Regions from separate parts of the Nonomuraea sp. CA-141351 genome, predicted to be linked through region 2. Evidence: riboswitches for the same ligand, from Rfam matches in the RefSeq annotation. Region 2 holds a riboswitch; each other region holds the start of a gene.
The links. Region 2 has a riboswitch for cyclic di-AMP ahead of ACQPWU_RS18755 (C40 family peptidase). Riboswitches for the same ligand answer to the same signal wherever they lie in the genome.

Region 1: another riboswitch for cyclic di-AMP. It lies ahead of ACQPWU_RS58685 (NlpC/P60 family protein); the one in region 2 lies ahead of ACQPWU_RS18755 (C40 family peptidase).
Region 3: another riboswitch for cyclic di-AMP. It lies ahead of ACQPWU_RS02200 (CHAP domain-containing protein); the one in region 2 lies ahead of ACQPWU_RS18755 (C40 family peptidase).
Region 4: another riboswitch for cyclic di-AMP. It lies ahead of ACQPWU_RS44185 (coiled-coil domain-containing protein); the one in region 2 lies ahead of ACQPWU_RS18755 (C40 family peptidase).

Annotation. Positions count from the first base shown of each region.
Region 1 covers NZ_CP191982.1:12,477,413-12,485,216, forward strand. The annotation lists gene ACQPWU_RS58655 (ATP-dependent Clp protease ATP-binding subunit) at 1-161, opposite strand, end outside; gene ACQPWU_RS58660 (histone-like nucleoid-structuring protein Lsr2) at 1,262-1,594, opposite strand; gene ACQPWU_RS58665 (RDD family protein) at 2,112-2,600, opposite strand; gene ACQPWU_RS58670 (RDD family protein) at 2,710-3,234, opposite strand; gene ACQPWU_RS58675 (hypothetical protein) at 3,250-4,245, shown strand; gene ACQPWU_RS58680 (amino-acid N-acetyltransferase) at 4,256-4,825, opposite strand; cyclic di-AMP (ydaO/yuaA leader) riboswitch at 5,102-5,251, shown strand; gene ACQPWU_RS58685 (NlpC/P60 family protein) at 5,257-6,300, shown strand; gene ACQPWU_RS58690 (LuxR C-terminal-related transcriptional regulator) at 6,315-6,527, opposite strand; gene ACQPWU_RS58695 (winged helix-turn-helix transcriptional regulator) at 7,209-7,610, opposite strand; gene ACQPWU_RS58700 (NADP-dependent oxidoreductase) at 7,695-7,804, shown strand, end outside.
Region 2 covers NZ_CP191982.1:3,952,209-3,960,012, forward strand. The annotation lists gene ACQPWU_RS18750 (helix-turn-helix domain-containing protein) at 1-492, shown strand, start outside; cyclic di-AMP (ydaO/yuaA leader) riboswitch at 1,266-1,429, shown strand; gene ACQPWU_RS18755 (C40 family peptidase) at 1,503-2,018, shown strand; gene ACQPWU_RS18760 (hypothetical protein) at 2,567-3,394, shown strand; gene ACQPWU_RS18765 (M48 family metallopeptidase) at 3,407-4,825, shown strand; gene ACQPWU_RS18770 (glycosyltransferase family 4 protein) at 4,822-5,919, shown strand; gene ACQPWU_RS18775 (carbohydrate ABC transporter permease) at 5,916-6,833, opposite strand; gene ACQPWU_RS18780 (carbohydrate ABC transporter permease) at 6,862-7,734, opposite strand; gene ACQPWU_RS18785 (ABC transporter substrate-binding protein) at 7,734-7,804, opposite strand, start outside.
Region 3 covers NZ_CP191982.1:430,715-438,518, forward strand. The annotation lists gene ACQPWU_RS02180 (MFS transporter) at 5-1,222, opposite strand; gene ACQPWU_RS02185 (PLP-dependent cysteine synthase family protein) at 1,219-2,307, opposite strand; gene ACQPWU_RS02190 (VanW family protein) at 2,792-4,453, opposite strand; gene ACQPWU_RS02195 (hypothetical protein) at 4,498-4,740, opposite strand; cyclic di-AMP (ydaO/yuaA leader) riboswitch at 5,582-5,724, shown strand; gene ACQPWU_RS02200 (CHAP domain-containing protein) at 5,737-6,387, shown strand; gene ACQPWU_RS02205 (copper-translocating P-type ATPase) at 6,527-7,804, opposite strand, start outside.
Region 4 covers NZ_CP191982.1:9,413,230-9,421,033, forward strand. The annotation lists gene ACQPWU_RS44155 (TetR family transcriptional regulator) at 1-564, opposite strand, end outside; gene ACQPWU_RS44160 (zinc-binding dehydrogenase) at 642-1,571, shown strand; gene ACQPWU_RS44165 (LysR substrate-binding domain-containing protein) at 1,954-2,850, shown strand; gene ACQPWU_RS44170 (YceI family protein) at 3,407-3,970, opposite strand; gene ACQPWU_RS44175 (YybH family protein) at 4,033-4,515, opposite strand; gene ACQPWU_RS44180 (hypothetical protein) at 4,964-5,110, shown strand; gene ACQPWU_RS44185 (coiled-coil domain-containing protein) at 5,326-6,282, opposite strand; cyclic di-AMP (ydaO/yuaA leader) riboswitch at 6,288-6,428, opposite strand; gene galT (galactose-1-phosphate uridylyltransferase) at 6,493-7,572, opposite strand; gene ACQPWU_RS44195 (DeoR/GlpR family DNA-binding transcription regulator) at 7,569-7,804, opposite strand, start outside.

The DNA.
Region 1 (7,804 bases), 4.2 Mb from region 2:
ATGCCGAGGCTCTCCAGAGCCTTGGCGGCCACGCCCTCACCTTCATGGATCAAACCAAGAAGAATGTGCTCAGTGCCGATGTAGTTGTGGTTGAGCATCCTGGCCTCTTCTTGGGCCAGGACGACAACACGCCTCGCTCGGTCGGTGAACCTCTCGAACATCTCGTCGCTCCTCACAGAGCGGTCAGTCAGGCCGGTAAATCCGGTCCCGTCATCCCGCATGCTAGCCCTGGCTCGGCGAACCGTGCCCACTGCCGCTGACACGCTCTATAGCAGAGACGTTCCCCGAGAGCAGGGCGTTCACCCTCCATCCAACTACTGTTCGGGGGTGACGTGTTCCCGATACGCCGCAAGCGAACGATGTTTAAGACGCTTCTCGGAAGCGTCGAAAATTGCCCTCGCGACGCATACGGACCCACACGGATCGGCCATCGGACGCGCCGGAGCGGAGTAGGCGTTGGGGACCGCCCCTTCGCCCGCACATCTCGGATGCCGCGTCCGTATCGTTACGCAATCATCCTATGTACGGGAGGGGCCCCCGTCCAAACGGCCGTCCTACGCCCTGAGCACAACGCGGCACGGACCGCACACCGGGGGAATCACGCGATCTGGTCAGCCCGGTTACCGAGTTCATCTCGCATCATGAGATCAAACCTGCCCCGGGACACCACATTCGCCGCACTTGTGTGCACGCGAGATGGCAGGGCATTGTGCGCACATGCCGGGGAACGGGGTTTGTGCGAGCCATGCTCGGGTTAGCAGGTTTTACCCGGCACCAAGGAGCCGGCAGGGCTGCCGGTATTGCCCGGAGCCGTCCATCCCGCCGGTCGCGGGTTTACTTACAGTAGCGGTGCCCGGTTTACGTTCGGAGAGATCACCGCTATAGACGCGGCCGTGGCCGGAGATCGCCTTCAGGCGACTTCCGGCTATACGTCACCGTGATTTACGGCGATGGCGCGTTCCATGAACGTGGTTCCACTCGTGACGTACGGCCGCGAACGTACGTTGAATGAGGTATGGCCCCGTGACTGACTTTCCGGGAGCAGCACGGGGCGTAACCAGATATGCGGGCGACCGCCGGTGAAACGGTGCCGGTCCATGGACCGGCACACCCGACCAAAACGCCCGCATATGCGCGGTGTGGAAGATCGCCATCCGGGCACGCGGCATTCGAGAACCGGCCCCAGATACGATCATGCGCTTATGGCGGCCGCCGGGGTCCTAGGCGAACGGCATAAGCGCATGGTCGATAGGCGACTCGCTCAGTGAGCCGCCTCGTACTTCTCGACGACCGTGGAGGCGATCCGCCCGCGCTCGCTGACCGGCAGGCCGTGAGCCTTGGCCCACTGCCGGATCTCGGAGCTCTTCTCGCGGCTCATCGCCCGGCTGCCGCCGCGACCGCGGCGACGCGTGGAGACTGCGCCCGCCCTGCGCGCGTGCTGCACGAAAGGCGTGAGCGCGTCCCTCAGCTTCTTCGCGTTAAGGTCGCTGAGGTCAATCTCATAGGACGAGCCGTCAATAGCGAAGCTGACCGTCTCATTGGCCTCGCCCCCATCGAGGTCATCGATGAGAATCTCCTGGATCTGCTTGGCCATGTACGCAATCCTTTCGCGGAGCATTGTTTCATTCGCCTGCCCAAACATATACCCGGAAAGGCGCGGAGACAATTCAGCGCTGCGGGGATTCGGCTGACTGGCCGATCAGTTCTGGCTCCTCGGCCTGATCCTCACGGTTTCGGCGACCTCCGAGGACCTCGGATCGGACCAACTTCACTACGCCAAAGATGAAGGCGCCGCCCACCACCACCGGGGGGATGAGCGCTGACAATACGTCTGTAAGGGCTTCCATTCGTCCTCGCCTCCACGGCTAGCGGGGTTTCGGGGGCGCATTATGTGGATGGGAGCGCGACCAGGAGGAGCACTGGGACCCTCGTGACGCACAAGGTGTCTACCACCCAGACACGACCATAGCGGCGCACAGATGCCCCACGCGTCGCGGGGGCGCCAACGTCCGGCAACCCGGACGCCCCATAGCCTAATGCCAGTCTCTCCAGACTCCTTACCGGATCAAGGGAAAATTTTGAGAATTGGCATCCCGCCTGGGGCAGATGGCTCACTGAAGATCTTTTACGACGCGCGTTCCAGCTAGTCTGTCATGCGGTCCCCGCTCCAGGGGCTTGTCGATCAGGATGAGCAGGCCCACACAGAACAGGAGCATTCCGGCGAGCAGATTGGCCACGGGAATGCCCATCAGCATGACAGGCCCCGGATACAGCAGGGACCGTTTGAGCAGCGCCCCGGACGGAACATCGTCCGGGGCCAGGCGAATCCTCATGATCGCCTTCCCGAACGTCCTGCCGCGCCTGGAATGGGCCCACCAGTCGTAGCCCACATAACCCAGCCCTGCGGCCAACCACGCGAACGCACCGGGCAGCCGGCCGTCGAACACCTCCAGCATGCCTACAGTTCGGAAGATGCCCCATAGCGCGATGAACAGAATGTAATAGAACACCCCGAAGACGAGCGCTTCAATCGCTCGGGCGGCGAGCCGTTCCCACCATTCCGCGGGCAGCGCGTCCGCCCACGACGGCGACCCGGCCATAACTCCCACCTCGCGTCATCAGCGACCCAGGCCCTCATTTTGGTACGCCTCCCGCACACAAAACAGGGGCCGGCACGAAGCCGGCCCCTGCTTTTACCTGTCGCGTGAACTACTTGATCTTCACCACTACGGTGTTCGCGAACTTGTCGGCGAACGTCTGCTGCAGAGGCTTGTCCCACAGCTGCGAGGCGCCGTTCAGACCCGTGCCGATGACGCCGAACAGCGGGCCGATGAACGGGATGACGCCGAGGAAGTACCAGCCCCAGGTGCCTGCCGCACGCTTGAGCGCCGCGTCGGTGGCCAGGCCGCCGGGCGGCATCCCGGCACCGACCGGCACGACCTTGATGCCCATGACCATCTTCCCGACCGTCTGGCCGTTCATCTTGGTCATGAAGAAGTCGTAGCCGACATACAGCAAGGCCAGGAGGAGATACTGAACGAGCCCCACCAGGAAGCCGCTCAGGATACCGGTGGTAAGACCTGTGGCGGAGTCGTAGCCCACGGCGAGCAGGCTGACGACGATGGTGATCAGCGTGTAGAGGATGCCGAAGATGACGCCGTCGATGATCCTCGCCACCAGGCGCTGCCACCACTCCGCCAGCGGAGCCGGCGCGCCGGGCGGCTGCACGCCCACCGGACCCGGCTGTCCGTGGGCCTGACCGTAGCCGGGCTGGCCGTACTGCTGCGGCTGCCCGTAAGCCTGGCCGTACTGCTGCTGGTCGCCGTACTGCTGGCCGTAGCCCGGCTGGGCCTGCTGCTGGCCGTACTGGGGCTGACCGTACTGCTGCTGGCCATAGTCCGGCTGGCCCGGCTGCTGCTGGCCGTACTGGGGCTGCTGACCGTACTGCTGCTGCCCGTAGTCCGGCTGGGACTGCGGCTGCTGGCCGTACTGCTGCTGGCCGTAGTCCGGCTGCGACTGGGCCTGCTGGCCGTAGCCCTGCTGCCCGTAGTCCGACTGCGGCTGCTGGCCGTACTGAGGCTGCTGACCATAGTCAGGCTGGGACTGGGCCTGCTGACCGTACTGCTGGCCCGAGGGAGGCTGCTGGCCGTAGCCCTGCTGCCCGTAGCCGGGCTGCGACTGGGGCTGCTGGCCGTAACCCTGCTGGCCCGACTGCGGCTGCTGGCCGTACTGGGGCTGCTGGCCGTAGCCCTGCTGGCCCGGCTGCTGCTGGCCGTACTGGGGCTGCTGACCATACTGCTGCTGCCCGTAGTCCGGCTGCGACTGGGCCTGCTGGCCGTAGCCCTGCTGCCCGTAGCCGGGCTGGGACTGCGGCTGCTGGCCGTACTGGGGCTGCTGGCCGTATTGAGGCTGCTGCCCGTACTGGGGCTGACCGTACTGCTGTTGCTGGCCGTACTGGGGCTGCTGGCCATACTGCTGTTGCTGGCCGTAGCCCTGCTGGCCGTACTGGGGCTGCTGACCGTAGGCATCGTCCGCCCGGTAGCCGACCACAGTCACGTCGGGGTCGGGCTCGCCGGGGCGGCGACCCGCGTTCTGTTGACCGTATTCCGGAGTGCCGGCGGGATTGTCGCCGGATTCGTCCTGTGGATACGGCGGCTGTCCGGTGCTCACCGTGTCACCTCGCTTCGAGTGCGCATGTGGCACGTGTCAGGACACATGCCTGTGCTGCCCAACGTATCGACATAGGTATCAACAATCACCTTTCCATCTGGTCAAGGTCCGCGTCACCCGATGTCAGGTGGAGCAGCATGCGGGTGTTGCCCAGCGTGTTCGGCTTGACGTGTTCCAGGTCGAGGAACTCGGCCACACCCTCGTCATACGAGGCCAGCAGTTCGGCGTAGACCTCGGGTGAGACCGGTGTGCCCTGGATCGGGCGGAACCCGTGCCTCGCGAAGAAGTCGACCTCAAAAGTGAGACAGAATACACGTCGCAGACCCAGATCTTTGGCGTGCTGGATCAACGCGGAGACAATCCGGTGGCCGACGCCCATCCCCCGGCACTCGGGATCCACGGCCACCGTGCGGATCTCTGCGAGGTCCTCCCAGAGCACGTGGAGCGCGCCGCAGCCGACGACCTGCCCGCCTCGGTCGGCCACCCAGAACTCCTGTACGTCCTCGTACAGCGTCACAGTGGCCTTTTCCAGGAGCCGCGGGCCCGCGCCCGCGTAGGTGTCCACCAGGCGCCTGACCGCGCGCACGTCGGGCGTGCGGGCTCTCCGGACCACCACCGCGGTCTCGGGCGTTGTCAGTTCGGCCACCTGCTCCATGGCTCTCCAGGGTACAGATCTCATTACGGCTCGGCCCTAACTCCCATAGCTCGGCCCATCCTGTTACATCCCGTGGCCAGACGAGCACGGAGCTTGCCCCCAGTCTCGTTTGCGCGAAAGCACGGACATAGAGGGCATAAGGTCTGTTCTGCACAGGTGATCACGAGATCACCTTGTGACCCTTCGGTTGTGAAACCTCTACAGACTTGGCAGTTCTGGTTGAGCACGAACCTGGAGTGCATTAGTGTCCAGCGACAATGTTTCCACGCGTGCCGCGCGGGAGACACGCTCAATTCCCGAAAGGGAAGCCGGGGATCCATCGGTGGCGACCTCCAGCGCCACCACAGGGGTGAGTCCGAGTCTCTCGGTAGGGCTGCTCCGGCCCGAACCCGTCAGCTAACCCGGTAGGCGTCCAAGAGAGGAGCTGGTTGGTGAAGCGCACGCGCAACGGCGGGGGGAAGTCGGCGGGCAAGCACGCCCGCCCTCCGGAACGGGCACGGCGCCCACGCCACTTCGGTGTGGTGAGTCTCACAGTCGCCGCGCTGCTGTTCGCCATCCCCGTCGGTTCGGCGTCCGCGGACCCCAAGCCCTCGTTGAAGGAGCTCGCCGACCAGGCCCAGGAGCTGCACACGCAGATCGAGACGCTGACCGAGCAGTACAACGGCCAGCGGGAGAAGCTCAAGACAGCCAAGAAGGCCTCTGAGGTCGCGCAGAAGACGCTGACGAGCAGCGAGACGGATCTGGCCGCCAAGCGCGCGAAGGCCGCCCTGCTCGCCCAGAACGCCTACATCACGGGCGGCCTCACCAAGACTCTGGCGTTCGCGACCTCCGAGGACCCCGAGGAGTTCCTCAGCCGCGCCGCGACCTCGTACGCACTGGAGCAGGAGCAGGGCGAGGAGATCAACCAGCTCGCCAAGGCCATGGACGCCGCCGCCCGTGCCAAGGCAGGCGCCAAGGCGCGCATCGACGAGGTCCAGAAGATCGTCGATGACCTCCAGTCCAAGCGCGACAAGATCACCAAGCTGGTCACCAAGGTCGAGAGCAGCCTGTTCAAGCGGGCCCTCGGCGAGGCGGGGCAGCCAGGCACGCGCGCCGTGCGGGTCAACCTGCCCATCGCGGGCAGCGGCAAGGCCGCGGAGGCCGCGCGGTGGGCGCTCACGCAGCAGCTCAAGCCGTACGTCTGGGGCGCCGAGGGCCCGAGCTCCTACGACTGCTCCGGGCTGGTCATGGCGGCGTACCAGCGGGTGGGCATCTCGCTGCCGCACTACACCGGCGACCAGTGGACCGCGGGCAGGCACATCTCCCGCTCTGAGCTGCGGCCCGGCGACCTGGTGTTCTTCTACAGCGACCTGCACCACGTGGGCATCTACATCGGCGGAGGCATGATGGTGCACGCCCCGCAGACGGGCGACGTCGTACGGGTCTCGGCACTCGGCAGGCGGCCCTTCGCCGGCGCGGTGCGCATCGCCGACTGAGACATCCCGCAGCACTAGATCAGCTGGCGGCGCGCGGCCCAGGCCACGGCCTCGATCGCCGTGGCGACGCCGATGCGGTCGCAGATGCCCCGTAATCTCCGGCGTACCGTGCGCCCGCTGATATCCAGACGTCTGCCCACCCGATCGACCGTGACTCCCCTTGCCAGCTCCGCCAGCAGCGCCAAATCAGCATGGCTTAGCTCAACGCCTTCAGTGAGCACATCCATCGGGAGCCCTCCCCCCCAACAGCAGAACTCGGACCTCACAGATGGGCCAAAGCCGCTCCTCGCAGACGGTAAACGCATCCTGGAAAGGTCGTCAAGCATGACAATCGCCGCACTTGACGAGCTCTATTGACATGATCCGTTATATATGAGGCACTCGCGATATGTCAGGGCGCCCGGTCTCGGATGAGTGATCTCATTGGGCCTGCCATGTGCCATCAATGGGATCTTCGGGCGTTGCCGATTTGGATCTGTTCGGCGCGGAGTTTCGGTGTGATCCATAAGCCGGTCGTTGCCGCCGGAGCGCGCGATTCGCGATCTTCCGCTCGCACGGCGAGCCACCAATCGCTCGCTTTGTACGGCGCCGGCACTCCATTCGAGAGATCCAGGTCAAGCCGACGTATTGGATTATTCGGAGCCGCATGCTCCGATTGGCCTAGGGGTAATCGAGTGGCCGCCGCCGCGCTGCTCGCGCCGCCGCCCGTGGCCGGCGGCCCTGTTTCCGGGCGTGCGTGCCCGGTCCCCGATATGGCGATCATGCCGGCACTCGTGAGGCTTCGGGCGCTTCCGGCGTTGGAGCGGGACAATCGCCGGCGACCTTGACCCGATGCTGACAACTGCCCTCGTATCGGTAACCGGCGTGCCGGAAGGCAGCTTCGCGACCACTTTCTGTAAGGGACTCGGTCAGGCGTTGGTGGCGTCGTACCGGTCCCTGGCCGCCTCGACGTCCTCGATGTGCGTCTCCGCCCAGCTCTTGATCGCGGCCACCAGCGGCATCAGGCTCTCGCCCAGCGGGGTGAGCGCGTAGTCCACCCGTACGGGCACCGACGGAGTGAGCGTGCGCGAGACCAGGCCGTCGCGTTCCAGGCCGCGCAGGGTCTGGGTGAGCATCTTCTGGCTGACGCCCGCGACGCGCCTGGCCAGGTCGCTGTAGCGGCGCGGCCCCTCCGCCAGCGCGCTGAGCAGGAGGGTGACCCATTTGTCGCTGAGGCGGTCGAGAAGCTTCCTGGAGGGGCATTGGGCGAAGTACGCGTCGAACGCCTGCCTGGCCTCGTCACGCCGCTCCACCGCCGTCTTCGTGGCCATCTGTTCGCTCCTCCTCCTGGGTGGGTTACGCACTTCAAGGTGCCTCCTTACCAGAAGAGAGTAACTCTTCCTACGCTCGTCGCCATGACGAACATGCGTGCACTCATTGGCGGCTCCGGCGCTCCTCAGCTGGTGGAGGTGCCGGTGCCCACCGCGGGGCCCGGACAGGTGCGGATCAAGGTGGCGGCGGCCGG
Region 2 (7,804 bases):
GGAATATCGCTGGCCGACCTGGCGTCCGCCAGTGGCATCAGCAAGACCACGCTGCACGGCATCGAACAGGGCCAGGGCAACCCGACCCTGAGCACCCTGTGGGCCTTGGCCACCGCGTTGAAGGCGTCTCTCGGTGAGCTGCTGGAAACGCCCGCCTCGACGGTCGAGGTGGTACGCGCCGGCGACAGGCGGCCGCGGGTCGAGGGCGACGCGGTCAGCGCGCGTCTCCTCCACCGCATCAGAATGCGCGGCACCGTGGAGGTCTATGACATCGCCATCGCCCAGAGCACCCAGCACTCCGACGCCCACCTGCCCGGCGTCGAGGAATGCCTCGTGCTCACCCACGGACGCGTCACCACCGGCCCGGCCGATTCCCCCACCGAACTGGCCGAAGGCGATGCCATCCGGTTCAATGCCGCTCGCCCGCACCTGTACCGAGGTCAGGCCGCGCACAATCGCGCTGTCCTTCTCATGGTGCACCCGGAGAACTGACAGCCGCCAGGCCGACATGCCCCCCGCTACCTGGCGCGCCGCATACAGCACAGCCGGCATAAGCAGCGCCTGTTCAGCCAGGGCTCTGAACACCGCGGGCGGCTTGGGAGCCGGTTGACCTCTCGACGATCCAGTTGCCTGCTTGCCTTACGTGGCTTCATGACCTTCAAGCGTCTGACCAGCTAGATCGCTTGATCGACTTGAAGCCCATTCCGCACGTCGCGGTGCTCTGCCGCCTTCCCTGCGCCGGGTCGGCGAGGTGTTGTGCGGTGGGGCCGGCGCAACATGTACGGCGGCCGGGGTGGAGTTCTTCGTGCGGGATGTTGTGGCTGAACGATCATTCGAAGCGCTTCTACGATGCAGCGTCGTTGATGGCGGCCGGGGCGGCCGGGGTCGAGCCGGGGTGGCGGAGACACCACCGTCCCGCGGCGGGAACGCTCCCTACGCGTGAGCGTCGTGTGAGGCATCGCAACAAATGTGAAAAAGGCGACAATTGCGGCCTGACAAACGCAGGCGAATCGAAGTGTGAGCAGTGTCACATTTCGATAAAGGAGCCTGGGGTTCCAGCAGGGATTTTCACTCTTACAGCCCCCTTTATCTGATCTTTACAGCCCATGTCTCGCTTTGCTGATTCTTGACGGTTCGGCGTAGCTTCTGGCGTCGTCGCGGTGAACAAGCCATGTCCTCCGCGAACCCGCATCGGTCTATCCCGATGTGAGACAGATAAAGATCCGCTGGTCGCCGCCCATATCCCCATATCAACATCTTGATCGGGCGGTGGCTTGCCGAGTCCGTGCAGCCAGGAGGCACGGAGCCGGGGACCCAGCGATCCCAGTTCCCCAGGGATCAGGGGTGAATCGGCGCGCAGATCGCGCCGTAGGGCTACTTCCAGGCCCGAATCCGTCAGCTAACCCGGTAGGCATTCGTGGAAGACTCAAGGAGAAATCCTGTCTACCTCCCCGCAGAACCCCCGTCTGTCCCGCCTTGCCCTGAGTGGCGTAGCGCTCACGATGACCGTGACGGCCGGAGGTCTGGTCCTCCATGCCCCAACGGCTCAGGCGGCGGCGAGCACGTCGGATTCGACGGCCAAGGCGGCCACGGCCGCCCGAACCTCGAAGTCGGCCAGGGCCGCAGCGCTCAGGGCAGTCAAGATCGCTCGGCAGAAGTCCAAGGCTCGCAAGGCCGTCTCGGCGGCCAAGCACCAGATCGGTGACCCGTACCGCTACGGAGGCACAGGTCCTGGTTCGTTCGACTGCTCCGGCCTCGTCCAGTACGCCTGGAAGAAGGCTGGGGTGAAGATCCCGCGCGTGACGAACAGCCAGTTCGCCCGCATCAAGAGCAAGGTCTCCTGGCGGAATCTCCAGCCTGGTGACCTGCTGTTCTTCAACGGGCTCGGCCACGTGGGCATGTACGTCGGCAAGGGCAAGATGATCCACTCGCCGCGGACAGGCGAACGGGTGCGCATCGACAAGCTGGGCAGATGGCGTAAGTCGTCCTTCGTGGGCGCGGTCCGTCCCGGCCTGTGACCAAGCCCCGCCCGAACCCGTTTCGGGCGGGGCTCGTCCTCTTTTGCTGAGGTCCCTTTTTTATTTGGTACGGCGGAGCACGGGCGGCGCCACCCGCCGCACGTGGCTGAGGGCCCCCAGGGGGACGCTCGCTGACCCGCACGGGCTTGGCCGCCGCAACGGCGCACGTTGGACCACACAACCCTTGACGGCCGCACGCAGCGGAGGGTGTCTGCCTCCCACCCCACACCTCGCCACACCCCTGGCTCCGCGCCGCTCGACACCGCGCCACACGGCCTCACAACCCCCGGCTTCGCGCCGCACGGCTTCACACGACGCGACCCCGGCCGCTGGAACGGGCCTCGGCGCACGGCCGGCGGCTCGCGTTCGGCGGCGCATGACGGCGGCTGAGGGTCCGTGTCGAGCCCGGTGCGTGTCCCAATGGTCCCCGGGCATGACGGCGTGGCCCACCGACGCTCAGAGGCCCGTCGATCCAGACCCCGGCGCCCGCTGGTCCGGAGCGCGGTGCGGCCAAGGTGCCCCCTGCGGGGCGGCTACGATCGGGCATCGTGTCCGGGTGGGTGAGTCGGCGGGTCGCGGTGGTCTCCATCGTGCTCCTCGCCGTCGCCTCCGCCGGCGCCCCCACCCCCGACTCGCCGATCCTTCCGCAGGAAGCCCACCACCTGTGGCGTGATGGTGCGGTCGTCGTCCGCGGAGCGCGGTCCGTCGTCGTCGGGCACCACGCCCCATCCGGTGAGCTCCGCGAGCTCGCGCGCAGGGCCGACGCGGCCGGGCAGCGGGTCTCGGACGTGCTCGGTGGGCCAGTACGACCGCTGATCGTCGTTCCGGGCTCCGCCGCCGAAGCGGCCGGGCTGGCCGGGTTGGCCGGGGCGGGAGAGGTCGAGGGGCTGGCCGCGGTGGCCGACGGCGGGCGGGTGATCGTCGTCCCCGAGTTCTTCGCCAAGCTCAACTCCACCGGCAAGGACGTCGTACTCACCCATGAGCTCACCCACGTCGTGGCGGGCACCGACCGCCTGCCCGTCTGGCTCTACGAGGGGTTCGCCGACTATGTCGGCTACCGCGACTCCGGGCTGCCCGTGAGGACCGCCGCCGCTGAGCTCGCCGCCGAGGTGCGGTCCGGCCGGTTGCCGGGTGAGTTGCCCGGACCTGCCGCTTTCGCCGCCGACGGGCGGGACCCCCAACGGCTCGCCCGGGCGTACCAGGAGGCCTGGCTGGCGTGTCGCTTCCTCGCTGACCGGTTCGGTGAGGGGACGCTGGTGAGGCTCTACCGTGAGGCCCGGTCAGTCGGCGTCGATCAGGCACTCGCCGCGCTGGGGCTCTCCGCGGCGACGCTGACCGCACGGTGGCGCGACTACGTGCGAGACCAGCTCGCGTAAAGGGGGAGGCACATGGACGAACAGCGAGATACGGACGGAGCAGCGCAGCACGGCGGGGAGGCAGGGGGCGCGGTCCCCGCCCTGGGCGCCGAGCCGACCGGCAACGGGGTGACGCGGCCGAAGGAATCGCAGGGGAACGTCAAAGGGGCGGGTGTGTCCGTGAACGGGGACAGGCCGCGCGAAACCGCGGACGGGCGGCGGCTGAGGCGGCAGGCGGCGGTGGCGGCCGTGCTGCTCGGCCTGGTCATCCTGGCCGTGGCCGCCTTCAGCACCCCTTGGCACCTTCTGGCCTCCGGACCGCCCGACCCCGCGCGCGACTTCACCGCCGCGCAGATCGCCAGGAGCAAGGCGTTCGACACGGCCACCAGCCTGCCGAGCTACCTGTCTCTGGCGCTCACGCTCGTCTTCGCCGGGCTGCTCATGGCCACGCCGTTCGGCGCGAAGGTGGTGGGCTGGCTCAAGGGCCCCTGGTGGGTACGGGTGGTGCTCGGCGTCGTCGTCATCACGGCCATCATCGAGCTGGTCAGGCTGCCGCTCGGCATCTGGTTCGAGACGCTGCTGCGCGGCTACGGCCTGTCCACCCAGGACTGGGGGTCCTGGATCGGCGACCGGTTCAAGAACATCGGCGTGGAGGCGTTCCTGCTCTGCCTCATGCTGCTGGTGCTCATGGCGCTGGCCCGCAGGTTCAAGCGCTGGTGGATCCCCGCCGCCGTCGGGGCGTTCCTGCTGACGGTGGCGATGTCGTTCATCTATCCGGTGGTGTTCGAGCCGCTGTTCAACGACTTCACGCCCATGCAGCAGGGCCAGCTCCGCACGGACCTGCTCGCCATGGCCCGGCGCGACGGCGTGTCCGTCGAGGACGTGCTGGTCGCCGACGCCTCGCGCAGGACGACGGCGCTCAACGCGTATGTGTCCGGCTTCGGCGCCACGCGCAGGATCGTCGTCTACGACACGCTGCTCAAGGCCCCGCCGCAGGAGGTCGAGCTGGTCGTGGCGCACGAGCTGGGCCACGCCAAGTACAACGACGTCCTCTACGGCACGTTCATCGGCGCCCTCGCCGCCGCTCTGGGCGCGATCCTGCTGTTCCTGGTGTTCGGCCTGGTACGCCGCCGCGCCGGCGTCACCTCGATCGGCGACCCCCGCGCGGTCGGCGTGATCATGGGCCTGATGACCATCGGCTCGCTGATCATGGGCCCCGCGCAGAACCTGATCAGCCGCCACATTGAGGCCAGGGCCGACCTGCACGCGCTCGACCTCACGCACGATCCGGCCACGTTCATATCCATGCAGAAACGCCTGGCCGTAACCAACGTTTCGGACTTGTCGCCGGATGCGGTGGAATATGTGCTCTATGCCTCCCATCCCTCCAGCCCCGAGCGCATCGCCATGGCCCGTGCATGGGCGAAGCTGAACGGCGTCCCAGTGCAGTGACGAGCGCCGCGACCAAGGTGCTCATCGTCACGAACGACTTCCCGCCCAGGCCGGGCGGCATCCAGTCGTTCGTGCACGGCCTCGCGCTGCGAACGCCGGGCGTGGCGGTCTACGCGCCCGCCTGGCCGGGCTGCGAGGAGTTCGACGAGCGCCAGCCGTACCCGATCGTGCGACATCCGACGCGGCTCATGTTGCCGACCCCGGCCGTCGCACGCAGGGCGGCCAGGCTGGTGGCCGAGTACGGCGCGCAGACCGTGGTGTTCGGGGCGGCGGCGCCGCTCGGGCTGCTCGCGCCGCGCCTGCGCAGTGTGGGCGCGCGGCGCGTGGTGATGCTCACGCACGGCCACGAGGCGTCGTGGGCGAGCGCGCCGGGCTTCCGCGCGGCGCTGCGCAGGATCGGTGAGCACGCCGACGTGGTGACCTACCTGGGCGAGTACACGCGCCGGCGCCTGGCCGCCGCCATCCCTCCTGACAAGCTGGTACGGCTCGCGCCCGGAGTGGACGTCGACCAGTTCCACCCTGGCGCGCCCAAGGCCGAGCTGGGCCTGGACGGCAGGCCGGTGGTCGTCTGCGTGTCGCGGCTGGTGCCGAGGAAGGGCCAGGACCAGCTCATCAGGGCCTGGCCCGAGGTGCTGCGGGCGGTGCCGGACGCGGTGCTGCTGCTCGTGGGCGGCGGTCCCCACCGCAGGACCCTGGAACGGCTGGCGGCGGGGCAGGAGTCGATCAGGTTCACCGGCACGGTGCCCGCGGCCGGCCTGCCCGGTTACTACGCCGCCGCCGACGTGTTCGCGATGCCGTGCCGTACCCGGTGGAAGGGGGTGGACGTGGAGGGGCTCGGGATCGTGTTCCTGGAGGCGTCCGCCACCGGGCTGCCGGTGGTGGCGGGCGCGTCCGGCGGGGCTCCCGACGCCGTGCGCGCCGGCGACACGGGGCTGGTCGTGGACGGCGAGGACGTGGGCGAGGTGGCCCAGGCGATCGTCGAGCTGCTGACCGACCCCGATAAAGCCCGCAAGATGGGCGCGGGCGGGCGCGACTGGATCACCCGCGAATGGGCGTGGGAGCACGTGGCCGCCCGCTTCCACACTCTCCTCTAGCCTTTGGTGGCCCCCAGCGTCAGACCGGCGACGAACTGCTTGTGCAGCAGCTGGAAGATGATCAGCGTGGGCAGGGCCACCAGCACCGACCCGGCGGCCAGCAGGTTGTAGTCGGTGAAGAACTGGCCGCGCAGGTTGTTCAGCGCCGAGGTGACCGGCAGCTTGTCGCCCGACGACATCAGCACCAGCGCCCACAGGAAGTCGTTGTACATCCAGGTGAACTGCAGCGTGGACAGCGCCGCCAGCACCGGACGGCACAGCGGCAGCGTCAGCCGCCAGTACCGCTTCCACACCGAGGCCCCGTCCACCAGCGCGGCCTCGCTGATCTCCTCGGGGATCGTGCGCATGAAGTTCGACATGACGAACACGCAGAAGCCGAATTGGAACGCCACGTGGATCAGGATCAGCCCCAGGTAGGAGTCGTAGAGCGACTGCGAGTCCGACAGCCAGGCGGGCAGCGGGACGAGAGTGTAGAGGGTGTAGAGCGGGGTGATGAGGACCTGCGGCGGCAGCAGGTTCCCGGCGGTGAACACGATCAGCAGCGCCTTGCGCCCGGGAATGCGCAGCCGCGCGATGGCGAACGCCGTGAACGACGCCAGGAACAACGTGATCAGCACGCCCGGGACGACGATGATCAACGTGTTCAGATAGTAGTGGGGCAGCTCGGCCTGGCTCCACGCCTGCCCGTAGTAGTCGAGCGTGATGTGCTCGGGCAGCGAGAAGTACCCCAGACGGGCGGTCTCCTCGTACGGGCGCAGCGACGCGTAGACGGCCAGGGCGAGCGGCAGCAACCAGCCCAGGGCCACCAGCGTCAGGAAGGCGTGCAGCAGGACCCGCAGCGGTCGCACCGCGCGCCGGGAGGGCGCACGCTGCTCCTGGGCCGGGGGAGCGGTGGCCGGAGCCGTGAGCGTCATCGTTCCCTCCGGGACCTGTTCGCCGGCGTCATCGTTCCTCCCGGAACATCTGCGACAGATAGGTGACGATGAACCCCAGCGAGATCACCAGCAACACCACCGCGATCGCCGAGCCGAACCCGATCCTGCTGGCCTCGCCCACGATGTTCTCCGTGACCAGCACGGACAGCAGCTCCAGCCCGTTCCTGCCCTTGTTGATGGCGTAGACGATGTCGAAGGCCCGCAGCGCCTCGATCACCGTGATGACCAGGACGATCACGTTCACGGGCCGCAGCGTCGGGAACACCACGCGGAAGAACGCCTGCCGCTCACTGGCCCCGTCGATCGCCGCCGCCTCCTTCAGCGCCGGATCGACGGCCTTCAGCCCGGCCAGATAGATGATCATCACGTAGCCGACGTGCCGCCAGCCGGCCGCGATCATGACGACCCAGATGTTGATCGAGCTGTCCCCCAGCCAGTCCACGCTCAGCCCGGTCACCGCGTTCAACACGCCGTAGTCGGAGGAGTAGACGAGCTGCGCGATGAAGCCCACGACGGCCAGCGAGAGCACGACCGGCGTGTAGAGCGCGCTCTGGTAGACGCGTGACAGCCGTAGCCGCCGGTCCAGCAGCACCGCGCAGAACAGCCCGAACGGCGTCGCGATCAGCCCGAGGAAGCCCAGCCACAGCAGGTTGTTGCGGACGGCCGACCAGAACGGCGGGTACTCCGCCGCCAGGTCGTGGTAGTTCTGTCCGCCTATCCACTCGATCGGACCGATGCCGTTCCAGTCGGTGGCGGAGAGTCCGACAGAGGCGAGCGTGGGCCCCCAGATGAGGCCCACGTTGACGACGATGGCCACCCCCAGCCCGATGACCAGGATGGTCACGTCGCGGGCGGAGTAGCGACGGGTCTTGATCGCCATCAGCGGAAGATGTTGGCCTTCTGCTTTTCGATGCTCGCCAGTAAGGAGTCGACCTCGTCCGGCTTGCTCA
Region 3 (7,804 bases), 3.5 Mb from region 2:
CCCCTTACGAGATGGCTGGCGCGGTGCGGAACCGTCCCGTTCTGATCAGCGTGAAAAGGACTGCCGCACAAGCCCAGCCCAGGCTGAGTAGCGTCCACCAGGGCAGTGCGGGCAGTGTGAGTGACCGGGCGGCGTCGAGCGCGGCGCCGATTGCCAGGTTTCCTATCGCGATGCCCAGCCCGGAGATGGTGTTGTAGCAGCCGTAATACGTGCCGACCCGGTGATCGCCGCCGAACCGGGCGATCGTAGTCATCTCGAACGGGTAGAGGATCATCGTGCCCAGCGTCAGCAGGAGCGTGGTCAGCAACACGGCGGCCAGCGTGGCGGCGAGGGGAAGCGGTACGGCCAGCGGGAGAAAGCTTGCTCCCATCAGCCATAGGCCACGTCCCATCGCTTGTTCAGGCTCCCATCGCTCCTTGATCCACTGGGTGAGCCGTACTTGCCCGAGCGCCGCCAGGCCGCCGGAGAGCGCGAAGATCAGGGCGACGCCGAGTTCTCCGCCCGTGGCGCGGCGGGCCTCGATCGGCAGGCTCAGGTAGATCTGGAAGTTGAGCACGTACGAGCCGGTCATCACCACGGCGAACAACAGGAACGGGCGGTTGCGGGCGACCTCGCGCCAGCCTTTGAGCAGACCGGCTCTTGGGTTCCCCGGCCGGGCGGGCAGAGCTTTGGCCTGGGCGGCGGCCAGCAGCGCGAACACCCCTGCGGCCACCAGACACGTGATCTGGAAGGCTGTGGCTTGCAGGAGCAGGCCGATGATCGGGCCGATGAGGATGCCGCACTGGTAGAAGACGTTGAAGACGGCGAAGGCCTCTACTTTGCGTTCGCCCGCCTCCTGCGCGAGGTAGGCGCGCGCAGCCGGATTGAACAGTGCCCCGGCCAGTCCGGTGAGAGCGGACGCGACGATCAGCGCGGGGACGGCGTGAACGAGCCCGAGCAGGCCGAAGCCGATCGTTCGCAGCGCCAGCCCAGCGAGGATCATGGGTTTGTATCCGAGTCTGTCGGCGAGGCTGCCGCCCAGCAGGAACATGCCCTGCTGGCTGAGGTTGCGTACGCCGAGGATGAGCCCCGCCATCCAGACTGCCAGCCCGAGGTCGTCGGTGAGGTAGGTGGCGAGGTAGGGCATCAGCATGTAGAAGCCGATGTTGATGGTGAGCTGGTTGACCAGCAACAGCCGGACCGGCCGGTTGAACGAGCGGGCCTGTGCGAGCGTGCTTTTCATCGGGCAGCCTCGGCTGGCGCGGTCACCGTGGTGCAGCGGGTCCAGCTTCGCGCCTCCGCCTCTGCCGGGTGGACGAGCACACCCGGGTCGGGTGGTGGTCCGCCATCGAGGAGCTCGTGGCGGGCGCAGTAGGCGTCGTTGTAGATGGTGTCGAAGTAGCGGTGCGGGCCGTCGGGGAAGACAGCGACGATCTTGGCGTCGGGGGGTTCCGTTCTGGCGAGCCAGGAGGCGACCAGCGCGACGGCGCCCACGCTCCAGCCGCCGGTGGCGTAACGGCCGGCCGCGAGGCGGCGGCAGGCCCACACCGCCTCGGCGGGCGCCACCCAATGGACCTCGCTGAAATGCTCGTAGCGCACGTTGCGCGGGTAGATGCTGCTGCCCAGACCGCGCATCAGGCGGGGACGGGCGGGCTGGCCGAAGATGGTGGAGCCGATCGTGTCCACGCCGACCAGGCGCACGCCGGGGCTGAGCCGCCGGAGCGTCCGGTAGACGCCCGCGCTGTGCCCGCCCGTGCCGACGCTGCACACCAGCACGTCAACCTGGCCGAGCTGCTCGGCCAGCTCCCGCGCGAGCAGGTCGTAGGCGCCGACATTGTCCGGGTTGTGGTACTGGTCCGGGCAGTAGGAGCCGGGATGCTCCTTGAGGAGTGCGCGTACGCGTTCCCGCCTGGCCTCCTGCCACCCGCCGGTGGGCAGCGGCTCGACCACCAGCTCGACCTGGGCGCCGTATGCGCTCAGCAGCCGGTGCATGATCGGCTCCATGCCTGGGTCGCTGACCAGGATGACAGGGTGCCCGTAGGCGATCCCGGCCAGAGCGAGCCCCAGGCCGAGCGTGCCGCTAGTGGACTCGATGATCGGCGCTCCGGGGCGGAGCTCGCTGCGGCAGCGGGCCTGGCCGATCATGTGCAGTGCCGGGCGGTCCTTGATGCCGCCGGGGTTGTGGCCTTCGAGCTTCGCCCAGAAGCCGCGCCCATGCTCGTCCCACAGTTCGGGGATCCACAGCACGGGTGTCCCGCCGACTAGACCGGCAAGGGAAGAGCGGCCGGCCCATATGCGGGCAGGCTGACGCCGATGGATGGTGTTCATGGTGATGGGTCCTCGCCACAGTCACGGATGCCTGGATGTACGGCAGGCGCGGCCGAACCGGCGCACGCCGGGCACGGCTATACCCGTGACACGCAAACGGCTGTGAGCAAGGCGGTCCCCGAACGCGGCGCGCCTCCCGCCGGCGCCGGGACCGGAAGATCGTCCGGTCCATGTGGCATGGCGGTGGTGATCCTCGCGCCAGGGGGCGGAGCCATCACCGGAGCGGACTCGATGGTGGGATCCTCGCACGTTGCTGCGTGGTGGTCGCCATCCCCTCCGTGATCGTGTGAGATCAGCTGATGGTGCGCGCTGGACAGGCTGCCATGGGCGTGTGGCCCGATGTCGCAGAGCAGGAGATGGAACGTGGTGATGATCGTGAACACCACGAGCAACCAGCCGTGTCCGCGGCCGCTCCGGTGCATGTCAACGATCACATGCAGCAGCCTATATCGCTCTCCGCACATGTACGGTTGGCTCTAAGTAATCATTTTTTGCACGTGAGACGGGGTTCGGGATCGTAGACGGTGTGGAAGCGCTGCTTGCGCACGACCTTCCCCTTCTGCTCGAAGATGCGCCACACGTCGATGGCGAAGCCTTCCACGCCGTCCATCGGGATGCACTCGGACCCGGAGTCGGTAAGGGTCGGGATGGGCTTGACGTCATATCGCTCGGAGCTCTGCGACTTGATGTCGTAGCGCTTGGTGCTCCAGAACTGCACGGTGGCCGACGTGGCCGTGTACGAGGTCTTGATCAGCACACCGTAGGGGGAGTCGTTGCGCCAGCGGAAGTCCGGCTGGGGGTAGGACACCGTGGACTCCCGCCCGGCGGGATAGCGGGAGATGTAGTACTGGTGCGGCATGTGCTGAACGTCCTGAAAGCCGCTGAAGAACACCGCGTTGAACATCGTCGTGGCGAACTGCGACACCCCGCCACCGACGTCGTTGACGAACCGGTTGTTGAGAATCATTGGCGCCTCGACGAAGCCACGCGCCTTGTCGCGCCTGCCGACTACGCCGTTGAGCGAGAACGTCTCCCCAGGCTGAACCACGTAACCGTCGACGATGTCGGCGATGCGGTGGATGTTGGTCACGCGAGGCGCGCAACACGGATATTGCGTGGTGAACGAGCTGACCTTCTCTTTCACGCCGAGCTTCTTCGCCTCGCCCGTGGTAACCCGGGGCTGCCGCTCGGTGGCAGGTAGATCGACGCGGCGGCTGCCTGCCGCCACGACCTTGGAGATCGCCGGGCCGAGTGTCCTGATGTCGACGCCATGGCCTGCCCTGGATGGGACGACCTGTGGTCTGCCGTTGACGATCTTGAAGGAAGCGTCTTTCGGCGGGGTGATCAGCAGCGTTTCGGCCACGCCTGCGGAAATCTTGGCAGCGTCGTAGGACGGGCGCAGACTTCCCCGGCCGTCAGAGACGAAGCGGAGGCCGGCGGCCAGTTGCTCCCGGGACACGGTGGCCTGCTTGCCGCCGCTGGCCAGCGTGAGCGGGGCCCCGATCGCCGTGCGTGCCGTGCTCGTGGCGATGCGGCGGACTTCATCGGGGGTGACGTTCGGAGACGTCGCCTGGACGTCCAACTCGACGGAGGTGCGTGCGGCCGCGAAGGCCGCCCGCACGGCTTGTGCCGCACCGTTGCGGTCCAGCGTGCGTCCGGGCTTCGGCAGCAGCGCTCGCGGTTCCAGTCCCTGATAGCGGATGCCGCCCTCGACCGGTTTGGTATCCACGCTCTTGGCCAGACCGGCGAGCCCGGCAGTTAGACGCTGCTCGTCCACTGTGATCTCGGGTGCGATCTGGCGACTGCCGAAGAGGGAACGGGCAACGCCCATCGGAGTGGCGGCGCCCGCCATCGCGGCCTCGACTGTCGCTTGGGTATCGAAGCCCAGCCCCAGCTCCGCAGGCGTAGCCTCCTTCCGCTTACCCGCCGCGATCAGCGTCAATGGCTGGTTCACCCGCTTGCCCAGCTCCGCTTCGAGGCGAGAGCGAGCAGCCTCCGGAGACAGACCGCCGATGTCCACGTCGCCCACCCGTGTGCCTGGCGGAATCTTCCCGGCCAGCGCGATTGCTGACACGGCATAGGCCAGCACCGCCACGAGCACGACGGCGGTCGGAATGAGCATGCGCCGCGAACGCAGCACGCTCACGGCGCCGCGAGATGGAGCGCGACGACGGTTAAACTCGCGGACGCTCATGAGACCGCGGGTCGGAACGCGACGGTGAAGTCGACACCGCCGTTCCGGGACTCGTAAACAGTTCCATCCTCCGTTGCGGCCGGCATCCGGTTGCTGTCGACGGCGGCGAACGCGGTGGCCTGACCGGGCAGCGCGCCGCCCGCCCGCCAAGTGCGCTCCTCATCCCGGCTGGTGCGCACCCGTCCCCCGGCGTCGGGGCCCACCAGCACACCCCTTGCACGAAGCCGTGGATAGCGCATAGCGCAGATACTACTAGTTCATGTAGTAGGCCAGGTGGCGAGCCCAGTGTCGAGCTCAGTGGCGCTTGACACGCGAGCCGTCGCCGCCGCGCGCCCCTGCGGGTATGACGGCAACCAACTGCGACGCCATCCCTACCGCACCGTTCCTAGCGAACAGAGATGTTTGGGTAGTCGTAGTAGTTGGCGGTTACGCCACGGCGGTCGCTCATCGCCTTTCACGTTCCCGTGCGGACGTGCCAGATGCGCTGCTTGTAGATCACGTACTGATGCCCAGCCGCTTGGCGTTCTCGATCTTCCCGGCGGAGATCTGATGCCCCAGCTTCGCCTGCTCTGGCGCGGGCATCGCTGCCTGTGGTGGTTGCGCGTTGAGATGTGAGTCATCCCGCGTGTCCCCCGCAGGTGGCTCGCCGGTGAGTGTGGGCGGCGCCGGAGGGGCGTGATGGTCCCCGGCGCTGCGTTGGTCAGCGTAATCTGCATCGCCGTTGTGCTCACCTCGGTGAGGAGCCGGCGCCAGCCGTCGGGCAGACATGCGCGCCACGCCGGACGCCACCGGGCCGCGACTGTCTGAGGGTCCTCCACCACCGTCCGACGGCCAGTCTCTCTGCCCCCTGATCGGGCGGAGAATGTCCAGGAAGAAGGTAAAGAATTCCCAACTGAAAACCTTGCCTGGTAAGGGATGCTCGTAAGTTTTACCCGGAATCGCATGGTTCTGTCTTGCACTGCTCTATGGGGAATACTTACCTTAGGGGGGTACTTGGGGCGCACGACTAGGACCCTTTACAGGTGTGCGTCCTTCATTGCCGAGACCGTGCTCTACCTGCGCCAGCAGCATGCCAGCGGGTAGGCGCGGCCGCCGAATCCGCGAAGAGCGGAACCGGGGACCCAATTCTTTGGGGTGAATCGGAACACTCGCAGAGCCGTTCCGTAGGGCACTTCCAGGCCCGAACCCGTCAGCTAACCCGGTAGGCGGCATGGAAGCAAGGAGCAACCCCCAGCATGACCAAGACCGTACTTTCGCGCACCCTGAAGCCGATGAACATCGCGGTCGCAGCCGCCGTCACCGCGGGCGCGTTCATCACTGGCACCCCCGCCTTTGCCGCCGAGCACCAGAACGACCGTGCGCACGCCGCAGAGGTCGCCCAGCGGAAGCCCGGCCAGGTCGCGGCGGACGCGGTAATCAAGATCGCGGAGTCCCAGGTGGGCGTTACCGAGAACGCCGCAGGAGGCGGGACGCCGTTCCACCAGTGGTACATGTCCTCGCCTCGTGCGCAGGAGACCGTGGCCCGTGACGGCGGGAGCATCCAGGCCTACGCGAACGCTCCATGGTGTGCGATGTTCGTCTCCTGGGTCGGCGATAAGGCCGGCGCTCGGCCTACCGTCGGGTGGGACGCCTACACCATCACCTGGGCCAAGTGGTTCCAGAACAACGGCCGGTGGGGCACCGTCGCCAAGCCAGGCGCCGTCGTCTACTTCTCCTGGGACGACAAGACCGTCGACAGCATTGACCACATGGGCCTGGTCAAGAAGGACAACGGGGACGGCACGATCACCACGATCGAGGGCAACACCGGCAACGGCAAGGTGGAGGAGCGGATCCGCCCCACGTCGCAGGTCGTGGGGTACGGCTACCCGCAGTACAAGGCCTGACAGGCGAAATTCCGGGGCGGGACCTACGAAGGTCCCGCCCCGACCTGTCCCTTCAATGAGCACCATGAGCGCTCCTACTGGGTCAACTGTCGGCCCGCCGCAGGCAGGGTGCGCAGGACGATAGCGAGAGTGATCGGCTTCAGGCATGGGGTGGGGACGAGTGGCGTGCCCCCTCGAGCGCGACAGCGGTCCCTGTGCGGTGAAGGTGTCCCGACAGTGGCTGGAGCAGAACCAGTAGGTGCTGCCGCCTTGTTTGGAGTGAGGCGGTGGCGGTGGCGCGATCGACCTGCATGCCGCAGACCGGATCGATGGTCTCCTCCGGCTCGGCGCCTGGCTCGACGGTGACGGGCAGTTCGGCCGGGGGTTCCGCGGCGGGCTGGAGAGGTGGCGGGGTGAAGCGGCGCAGCCGGTTGGCGTTAGCGACGACTGACAGCGAGGACAGGGCCATCGCGGCGGCGGCGATGATGGGGGAGAGCCGGATGCCGAGGAATGGGTACAGGATGCCGGCGGCCATGGGAATGCCGACCACGTTGTAGACGAAGGCCAGGAACAGGTTCTGGCGGATGTTACGCAGGGTGGCGCGGGAGAGCCACACCGCGGTGAGGATGCCGATGAGCGCGCCGGAGATCAGCGTGATGTCGGAGGCCTCGATCGCCACGTCCGTGCCGGTGCCGATGGCGAAGCCGACGTCAGCCTGGGCCAGGGCGGGAGCATCGTTGATGCCGTCGCCGACCATGCCGACCCGACGGCCCTCGCTTTGGAGCCGGGCGATCTCGGCGGCTTTGTGCTGGGGCAGCACCTCTGCCAGCACGCGGGTGATGCCGACCTGGCGGGCGATCGCCTCGGCGGTGCGCCGGTTGTCGCCAGTGATCATCACGACCTGCAGGCCGAGTTGCTGGAGCGCGGCGACGGCGACGCGCGAGTCGTCCTTGACGGTGTCGGCCACGCCGAGCACCCCGGCGGGCTCTCCGTCTACGGCCACCATGATGGGGGTACGGCCCGCCGCGGCCAGCCGATCGGCGGCCGGTTCGAGGTTCACGGCGGGCACGCCCGCGTCGGCCAGCAGGCGTCGGCCGCCGATCAGCAGATGACGTGCCTCGACGGTGGCGGAGAGGCCCTCGCCGGTGACCGAGTCGAAGTCCGATGGGTCGGTCAAGGGCAGGCCGCGTTCGATTGCGCCGGCGACAACGGCTTGTCCGAGCGGGTGCTCGGAGGAGCGTTCGGCGGAAGCGGCCAGGCGCAGGAGATCATCGACGGTCCAGGAGGCGAGCGGCTCGACGTCGGTGAGCGCCGGGCGGCCGCGGGTGATGGTGCCCGTCTTGTCCAGGACGATCGTGTCCAGCTTGTGCGCGGTCTCCAGGGCCGCCGCATCGCGGATCAGGACGCCGGCCTGAGCGGCCTTGCCGGTGCCCACCAT
Region 4 (7,804 bases), 5.5 Mb from region 2:
GGGCTCGGCGGTCCAGGCTCGCAGGGCGATGTGGAACGACGCGATCACCAGGTCCAGCGCCAGCCTCGGCCGCGGGTCACCGGGGTCCAGGCCCAGCCTCCGCCGCAGCGTCGCCTCGATGGCCGCGCTGGTGCGGTCGCAGTACTGAAGCCCGTACGCCGCGATCGACGGCGTACGCTCGGCCAGCTCCTGGCTCAGCCGTACGCGGGTCACCCAGACCGCACCATCGTCGTCCATGCGCGCGAGCGCGGCGAGTAACGCGTCCTGCAGGACTTCCAGCACTGGCCGGCGGCCGAACGACAGGTGCTCGACGTCGTCCCGCAGGCCGTTCCACAGGGCCTCCAGCGGGGCGAAGGCCACCTGCTCCTTGCTGGCGAAATTCCGGAAGAAGGTGCGCTTGGAGACCTCGACGGCCTCGCACAACTCGTCGAGGGTCACCCCGTCGAAGCCGCGCTCGGCGAAAAGGGCGAGGGCGGTGTCGACCAGCGCGGCCCTGGTCTTGAGCTTCTTGCGCTCTCGCAGCGAGAGCTCCCTCGGCACGGGGGCGGGGGAAATATCAGTCATCGGCTCTAGTGTACCCGGAACGCATATGCCTCCATTAGGCTTTTGCCCCTGAGTGGCAATTTGATGAGAGGATCGACATGCGCGCCCTGATCGTTGACCGTTCGGCCCCTGGTGGACTGCGGGTGGGCGAGGTTCCAGAGCCCGTGCCCGCCCCGAACCAGGCGCTGGTACGGGTCACGGCCACCTCGCTCAACTACGGCGAGGTCAAGCACGGCATCGAGACGTCCGAGGAGGGGACGGTGCTCGGCTGGGACGCCGCCGGCGTCGTCATCCAGTCGGCGGCCGACGGATCAGGGCCCGCCGTGGGCACTCCCGTCGTAACCCTCGACGAGCGCGGAGGCTGGGCCGAGATCCGCGCCGTCCGCACCGACTGGGTCGGCGTGGCACCCGAGCAGGCGGAACCGGGCGCGATCAGCACCATCCCGGTCGCGGCCGGCACCGCGCTGCGCACGCTCCATCGGATCGGGCCCATCCTCGGGCGAAGGATCCTCGTGACCGGCGCCACCGGAGGCGTCGGCCGCTACGCCGTCCAGCTCGCCAGGCTCGGCGGGGCACACGTCATCGCCTCCACCGGCGATCCCGGCAGGCACGGCGAGGCGTTGCGCGCTCTGGGCGCCCACGAGGTGGTGTCCGGCCCCGCGCAGGCCGGCAACGGGCTCGACGGCGTGCTCGACATGGTGGGCGGTACGCAACTCGTGGAGGCATTCGACCAGCTCGGCCAGAACGGCACGCTGGTGGCCGTGGGCCACTCCATGGGCGAGGGCGAGAGCTTCCCGTACGGCGCCCTGTTCAGCGGGCCGGGCCGCGACAATCGTTCCATCGTCACGTTCATGCTGCTGTTCTGCGACGGACTGGACCGGGACCTGGCCTGGCTGGCCCGGCAGGTCGCGGACGGCGTGCTGAGCCCCGAGATCACCTGGCGCGGCGGCTGGGACGACGTGTCCAAGGCCGTGAGCGCCCTCGTCGAGCGCCGCCTGCACGGCAAGGCGGTACTCGACCTGCTTTGACGACCCTCGCCGTCTCAAAAGCGGCCCCGAGCGGGTGAACGGCGGCGGGTCACCCAGCCAGCGTCCGGTCACCAGCGGTGGCGGCGCCCAGGGGTCGGTGTTCCAGGGGTCGGTGTTCCAGGGTGACGGTCATCTCGAGCCCGCCGTCCCGGAACGGCCGGGCTTCCCGTCCTGTGGACCTCGAGCTCCGAGAGCGGCCGTCGTTGCTCGGGCACGACCACGGCCCTACGAGGGCATCGGCGACCGCGAATCCTCCTCCAGCTTGGCCGTCCCTGTGATGCCGGCCATCTCAGTCGACGTGCGGACAGATCCAGGCACTATGGCCCTCAGGCTATCTTGCCTGAGATTAATATCTCCGTAGCGCTATGCATCGGGAGGCGTGATGGAGTTGAACTCGCTCAGGCAGTTCCTGGTGGTGGCGCGGCTGGAGCACCTCAGCCGCGCGGCCGAGGAGCTCCGCGTCGCCCAACCGTCGCTGAGCCGTACCATTGCCCGGCTGGAGAGCGAGCTGCGCACACCGCTGTTCGACCGGAGCGGCCGGCTGCGGCTTAATGACGCGGGCAAGCTCTTCCGCGATTACGTCGAACGCTCCCTGGGTGAGCTGGATGCGGGGCGGCGAGCCGTCGCCGAGGCCGTCAGCGAGGGCGTGGGCACCGTACGGCTCGCGTCGGAGACCTTCCTCACGCTCACCGGGCCGCTGGCGGCCTTCAAACGAGCTCACCCGACCATTGAGGTCGAACTCCGCTGGATGGCGGCCGAGGACATGGGCCGTCACCTGCGGGCCCAGGATGTCGACCTGTGCGTCGCCTCCCAGCCGATCTCCGCTGACGGCCTGGAGGCGGTCCAACTGCTCGATGAGGCGGTCGGTGTGGCCATGCCGCTCGACCATCCGCTGTCGAGCCGTACGTCGGTGAGCATCGACGAGCTCACCGACCAGCCCTTCGTCAGCGCCCGCAAAGGGCACTGGCAACGCCGCCTCCTGGACCGGCTCTTCGCCGCACGAGACCATACCCCGAAGATCGTCTGCGAGGTCGACGAGCTCAGCTCCATCGCGGCCCTGATAAGCGCGGGGCTCGGCATCGGTCTCGTCCCCGCCTTCGCCCGGACCAGCCCCACGAGGGTCCCCGCCGCCTGGGTCCCCGTCGACAGCCCTGACTGCCGGCGCGCGGTCACCCTGCACTGGGGCGCCGGCAGCCACCTATCCACCGCCGCCCGCCTGATGCGCACCACGATCGCCAACTGGAACTGGATCACCGGCGAGCCACAGGAGAACCGCTGAGGACGCGCTTCATGATCGTCACGTTGTCGGGTGTCGTGTCGACGATGCAGGGCGTGATCCGCTCGCCGCTTCGATCAGGCGGTGCGCGATGGCGCCCAGTCCGCCGCCGTCGGTAGCCGCGCACGGGCTCGCAGCCGAGAGATCGGCCTCCGGCTCCAGCCTGTCATTCAGGTTCACAGCGGACACCGGCATGTGGCGGCCGCGGGGCTTCTCGCGGACATCGCAGCCGTGCTGGGCGAGGTCATGGCATCGGTGCATACCGGCCGCGGACAGGCCGTCACCAGGGCGATGCGCCCATGGCGGTCGGCCTGGGTGCGCGGGCGGAGGAGTTCAAGGCCGGCCAGGCCATGCACCAGCGGGGGCCTGGCGAGCCTTCGCGCCGGCCAGGCTCGCCCCGATGATGACGATGCCGGGATCGGCGCTCACGGCAATCCTCCTGAGCTCGACGAGGCGCTGGACCAGAGTGGCGGTGTCCCGATCCGCTCGGTCGAACCGCGGAATCGGGACACCGCACGATCGGTGGATGGGGCTTTGCGAGCCGCCCGTCCGGGTCGGGTCACTTCTGGAGAGCGGCCTGGATCTCGAGGCTGATCGACACCTTGTCGCCGACTACGACGCCACCGGCCTCCATCGGGGTGCTGATGTCGATGCCGAAGTCGCGCCGGTTGATCTCCGCGGTCGCGGAGAAGCCGGCCCGCTGTCCACCCCACGGGTCGGGGCCGAACCCGTTCACCTCGACGGCCAGCGGTACCTGCCGTGTGACGCCGTGCAACGTCAGCTCACCGTCGACGGCCCAACCGTCGCCGGTCTGGCGGATGCCGGTCGAGCGGTAGCTCATCGTCGGGTACTTCTCGATCTCGAGGTAGTCGGCGGTGCGAAGGTGGTTGTCACGTATTTCGTTGCCGGTGTCGATGGACGCGAGGTCGATCGTCGCGGCCACCGACGTGCCCAGCAGGTCCTCGCTCGTGACGAGCGTGACGTCGTAGATGGTGAACCGGCCACGCGTCTTGCTGATCATGAGATGACGGACGGTGAAGGCGATCTCGGAGTGCACCGGGTCGGCTTTCCAGGTGCCGGCCAGATAGCCCGGGATCTCGACGGTCGCGGGGACGGGGGTCATGGCTTTCCTCCATGAATGTGGTGCCGCGGCGACGCGGCGCAGGCGGGAGTGGGGTGGCGGGATCAGGGCTCGAGGTCGACAACTCCTTTGCCGCTGGAGATGTCGAGCGGCACCGAGACCTGGTCGTGCACGATCAACCACGTGCCGTCGATCTTCTGGAGGCAGTACGTGACCCTGACCCACATACCGCTCGTTGCCGTCCCGTTCTTCAGCGTGCCGCCGAGACGAGCGAACGCGTGCCCGAACGCCACATCATCGCCCACGGTGAGCGTCAGGTCTCGAACCTCATAGGTCACGCTCTCGAAGAACGTGAACACGGGCGCCCAGTTCTTGAGCTTCGCCTCGATCCCCACATGCTGGAGCGGCTGCTCGATGTCGAAGGACACAATGTCCGTTGCGTAAAGCCGCTTCAGACCCTCGAGATCCTTGCCTTGGAGCCCTTCGACGATCTTGTCGACCAGCTGGCGGATCTTGGCTTCATCTACCTCGCGTTGCGTAGGCATCGCTACCCCAACCTTCCCTTGAGGTGGAATCTGGCTTCTCACACCTCCCGAAGCTATGGCTCAAGGGTTATCTTGTCTAAGATTAATATTGCTATGGCGTTATGTCCTGAGCGGCATGATGGAGCTGCAGCCGGGCCGCGAGGCGCTTCGCATCGCCTGGTCGAACGCTCCTTGGGTGAGCTCAATGCGGGGCGGCGAGCCGGATGCGGACCCTCAGCGAGGGACTATGCCTTACGGGTCATCCGTTCATGGCGAAACCGGTCTTGGAAGGCATAAGCGTCTGTCCTCTACGGTCGCAAAGGCCCGCACAGGCACCACCGCACCAGGAAGGACGCACCATGAGCGCTGCGGATCTGGCCTGACTCCAGTTCGCGCCCACCACCGGCATCCACTGGCTGTTCGTGATCCTCACGATGGGCCCCTTCGTGGCGATCATGTACACCAGGGCCGAGTTCTCCCGAGATCCCGCCGAAGCAGCGATACAAACGAAATGCCATCCGTGGCCTTCTTCTGGATGCCGCTGCTGCCGACGGCACTGGCGTTCGCCGAAGGCGACATCGACTCGGCGGGCGCCTGCGCGACCGTCGCCCTGGCCGTGCTGATCACGTGGCTTCCACGCAGGCGTCGCAGCAGGTAGGTGCGCGCGAACGGCGCTCCACAGCCGCCCTTCTCACCGTCAACACCCCCTCGCATCTGATGCGAGAAGGTGTCCGGAGAACGAGAAGAAATGCGGCTCAGAGCACCACAGGCGACACGGCGGAGCTGGCACTCCGAACGCTCAACCGCATGGCTGCCAGCACGAACGCCATCTCAACCAGTGGATATACAGCACCAGATGCAAAATCCCCATTTCTAGTACATCGAGATGTGCACGTGGTCGTAGTGGTTCTCGGTGATGCTGCCGCGGTCCGACATGGCCCGCCAGCCCGAGCCCATGTTGATGCGCTGCTTCCAGATCACGTACTTGACGCCGAGCTTGTCCTTGTTCTTGAGCGCCCAGTCCGCGATGCGGTCACCCAGGGCGTTGTTGATGGCCGCCGGCATCGTGCCGCCGGTGCTCATCATGAAGTCGCAGGCCCGCCCCAGCGGGTGCTCGCCGCTGGAGCCTGAGCGGAAGCAGCCCACCTCGTACGGCAGCTTGAAGTTCTTCGCCACCTCCGCCTTCATCAGCCGCGTACGGGCCGTGATGTTGTCCGAGCCCGTGGGCAGCTCCGGGGCCCAGCTGCCGTTCGAATTGCGGCCGGGGCCGAACGGCACCAGGTCCTGGAGCTTCTTCTGGATGTCCTTGATGACGTCCTGGGCCTCTTGGCGCTGCTTGGCCACGTCCTTCGCGTCCGCGCTGATCTGGGTGGCGAGCGCGGCGGCCTGGTCGGAGGCCTGCTTCTTCTCGTCGCGTGCCTTGGCCACACCCTGCACGACGGCCTGCTGCTCGGCTGTGAGCTGTTCGAGCAGGGCGATACCGGGAGCGTTCTGGGACAGCAGGATGGCGGGCACCGATGGGTCGTGGTTCTGGTAGCGCATCCTGGCGACGTCGGCGACCCGCTGTTCGGCCGTGGCCAGCGTCTGCTCCGCGGTGGCCAGGCGGTCCTTGGCGGCCTTGGCGGCCTGCTGCGCCTTGGCCAGCTCGACGCGCTTGAGGTTGTACTTCTCGATGAGCTTGTCAACCTTGCTGTTGAGCTGCTTCAGCTGGGCGCGGAGCTCGGTCTCCGACGGCTTGGGGGCCGCCGACGCCACGGTTGCCGGCAGGACGGCGATGGCCGCGGCAGTGATGAGACCGATGGCAAGCGCCACGGGGGACGGAGCCGCCACGTGGATGTTCCTCTCCCTCTGCCGGCCGGGTTAGCTGACGGGTTCGGGCGTGGAGGTGCCCTACCGACACGTGGTCGGATTCACCCCAGAACGAGGTGGGTCCCCGGCTCCCGGGCGACACGCCCGGGATTAGGCATGCAACGGCAGTTACAGCCGGTGCAAAAGGGATGTTAGTGGTAGATCACAAGTAATGCGACCCTAACTAGAAACCTAATAGTGATCTACTTGTGATCGAAGCATACGCGCGGCCTCCTCCGGCAGCACGTCGTTCACGAAAGCACCCATGGCCGACTCCGACCCGGCCAGGTACTTGAGCTTCCCCGGCGCCCGCCTGATGCTGAACAGCTCCAGGTGCAGGTACGCGAGCTCGCGATCCCGCCGTACGGGCGCCTGGTGCCAGGCCGAGATGTACGGCATCACGACGCCGAACAGGTCGTCGAAGGCCCGCAGCACCGAGGTGTAGAGCGGCGCGAACGCCGAGCGCTCCTCCTCCGACAACGCGGCCAGATCGGGCACCTGCCGGTGCGGGTAGATGTGCACCTCGTACGGCCAGCGCGCGGCGGCGGGCACGAACGCCGTCCACAGCTCGTTGGAGGCCACCACCCGCGTCGCCTCGGCCCGCTCGGCGGCCAGCACGTCCGCGAACAGGTTGCCCTTGGTGTAACGCCTGGCGGCGGCGAGCTGGAGCTTGGTCCTGGGCGTGACGTACGGGTAGGCGTAGATCTGGCCGTGCGGGTGGGCGAGCGTGATACCGATTTCCTCGCCCCGGTTCTCGAAACAGAACACCTGCTCCACACCCTCGATCCCGGACAGCTCGGCCGTGCGGTCGGCCCACGCCTCCATGACCAGCTCCACCTGGTCGCTGGAGAGCCGGGAGAAGGAGGACGAGTGCTCAGAGGTGAAGCAGACGACCTCACACCTCCCCGCTCCCGGGCGAACATCGCTCAACCCGCCCACATCCTGGTAAGTCCCGAAATTGCCGGAGAAGGACGGGAACCGGTTCTCGAACACCACGACGTCGTAGTCGTACGCCGGGATCTCCGACGAGCGCGTGTCCGACGACGGGCACAGCGGGCACTCGCTCGCCGAGCCGGTCGGCTGGAACGTGCGCGTCTGCCGGTGCCCCGCCATCGCGATCCACTCTTCGGTCAGCGGGTCGTAACGCAGCTCGGAGGCCACCGGCCGGGGGTCGAGTGTCCGCCGGTCGATCGCGCTCCTGTCGGCGTCGTCACGCCGATCGAAATAGATCAGCTCTCGGCCGTCGGCCAGGTGGGTGATGGTGCGCTTCAAGGAGAGCCCTCCGCGATGATCAGTTCTCCGGCCCGTTCGGCCAGCTCCGTGCGTGCGTCCTCGGGTAGCCCCGCGTCGCTGATGACCACGTCGGCCTCGCTCAGCTCGGCGATCGTACTGATGCCGACCGTGTTCCACTTCGTGTGGTCGGCGGGGATGACCAGTCTGGTGGCTGCCGCCACCAGCTCCCTGTCGGTCTCCGACTCCAGCAGGTTGGGCGTGGTGAACCCGG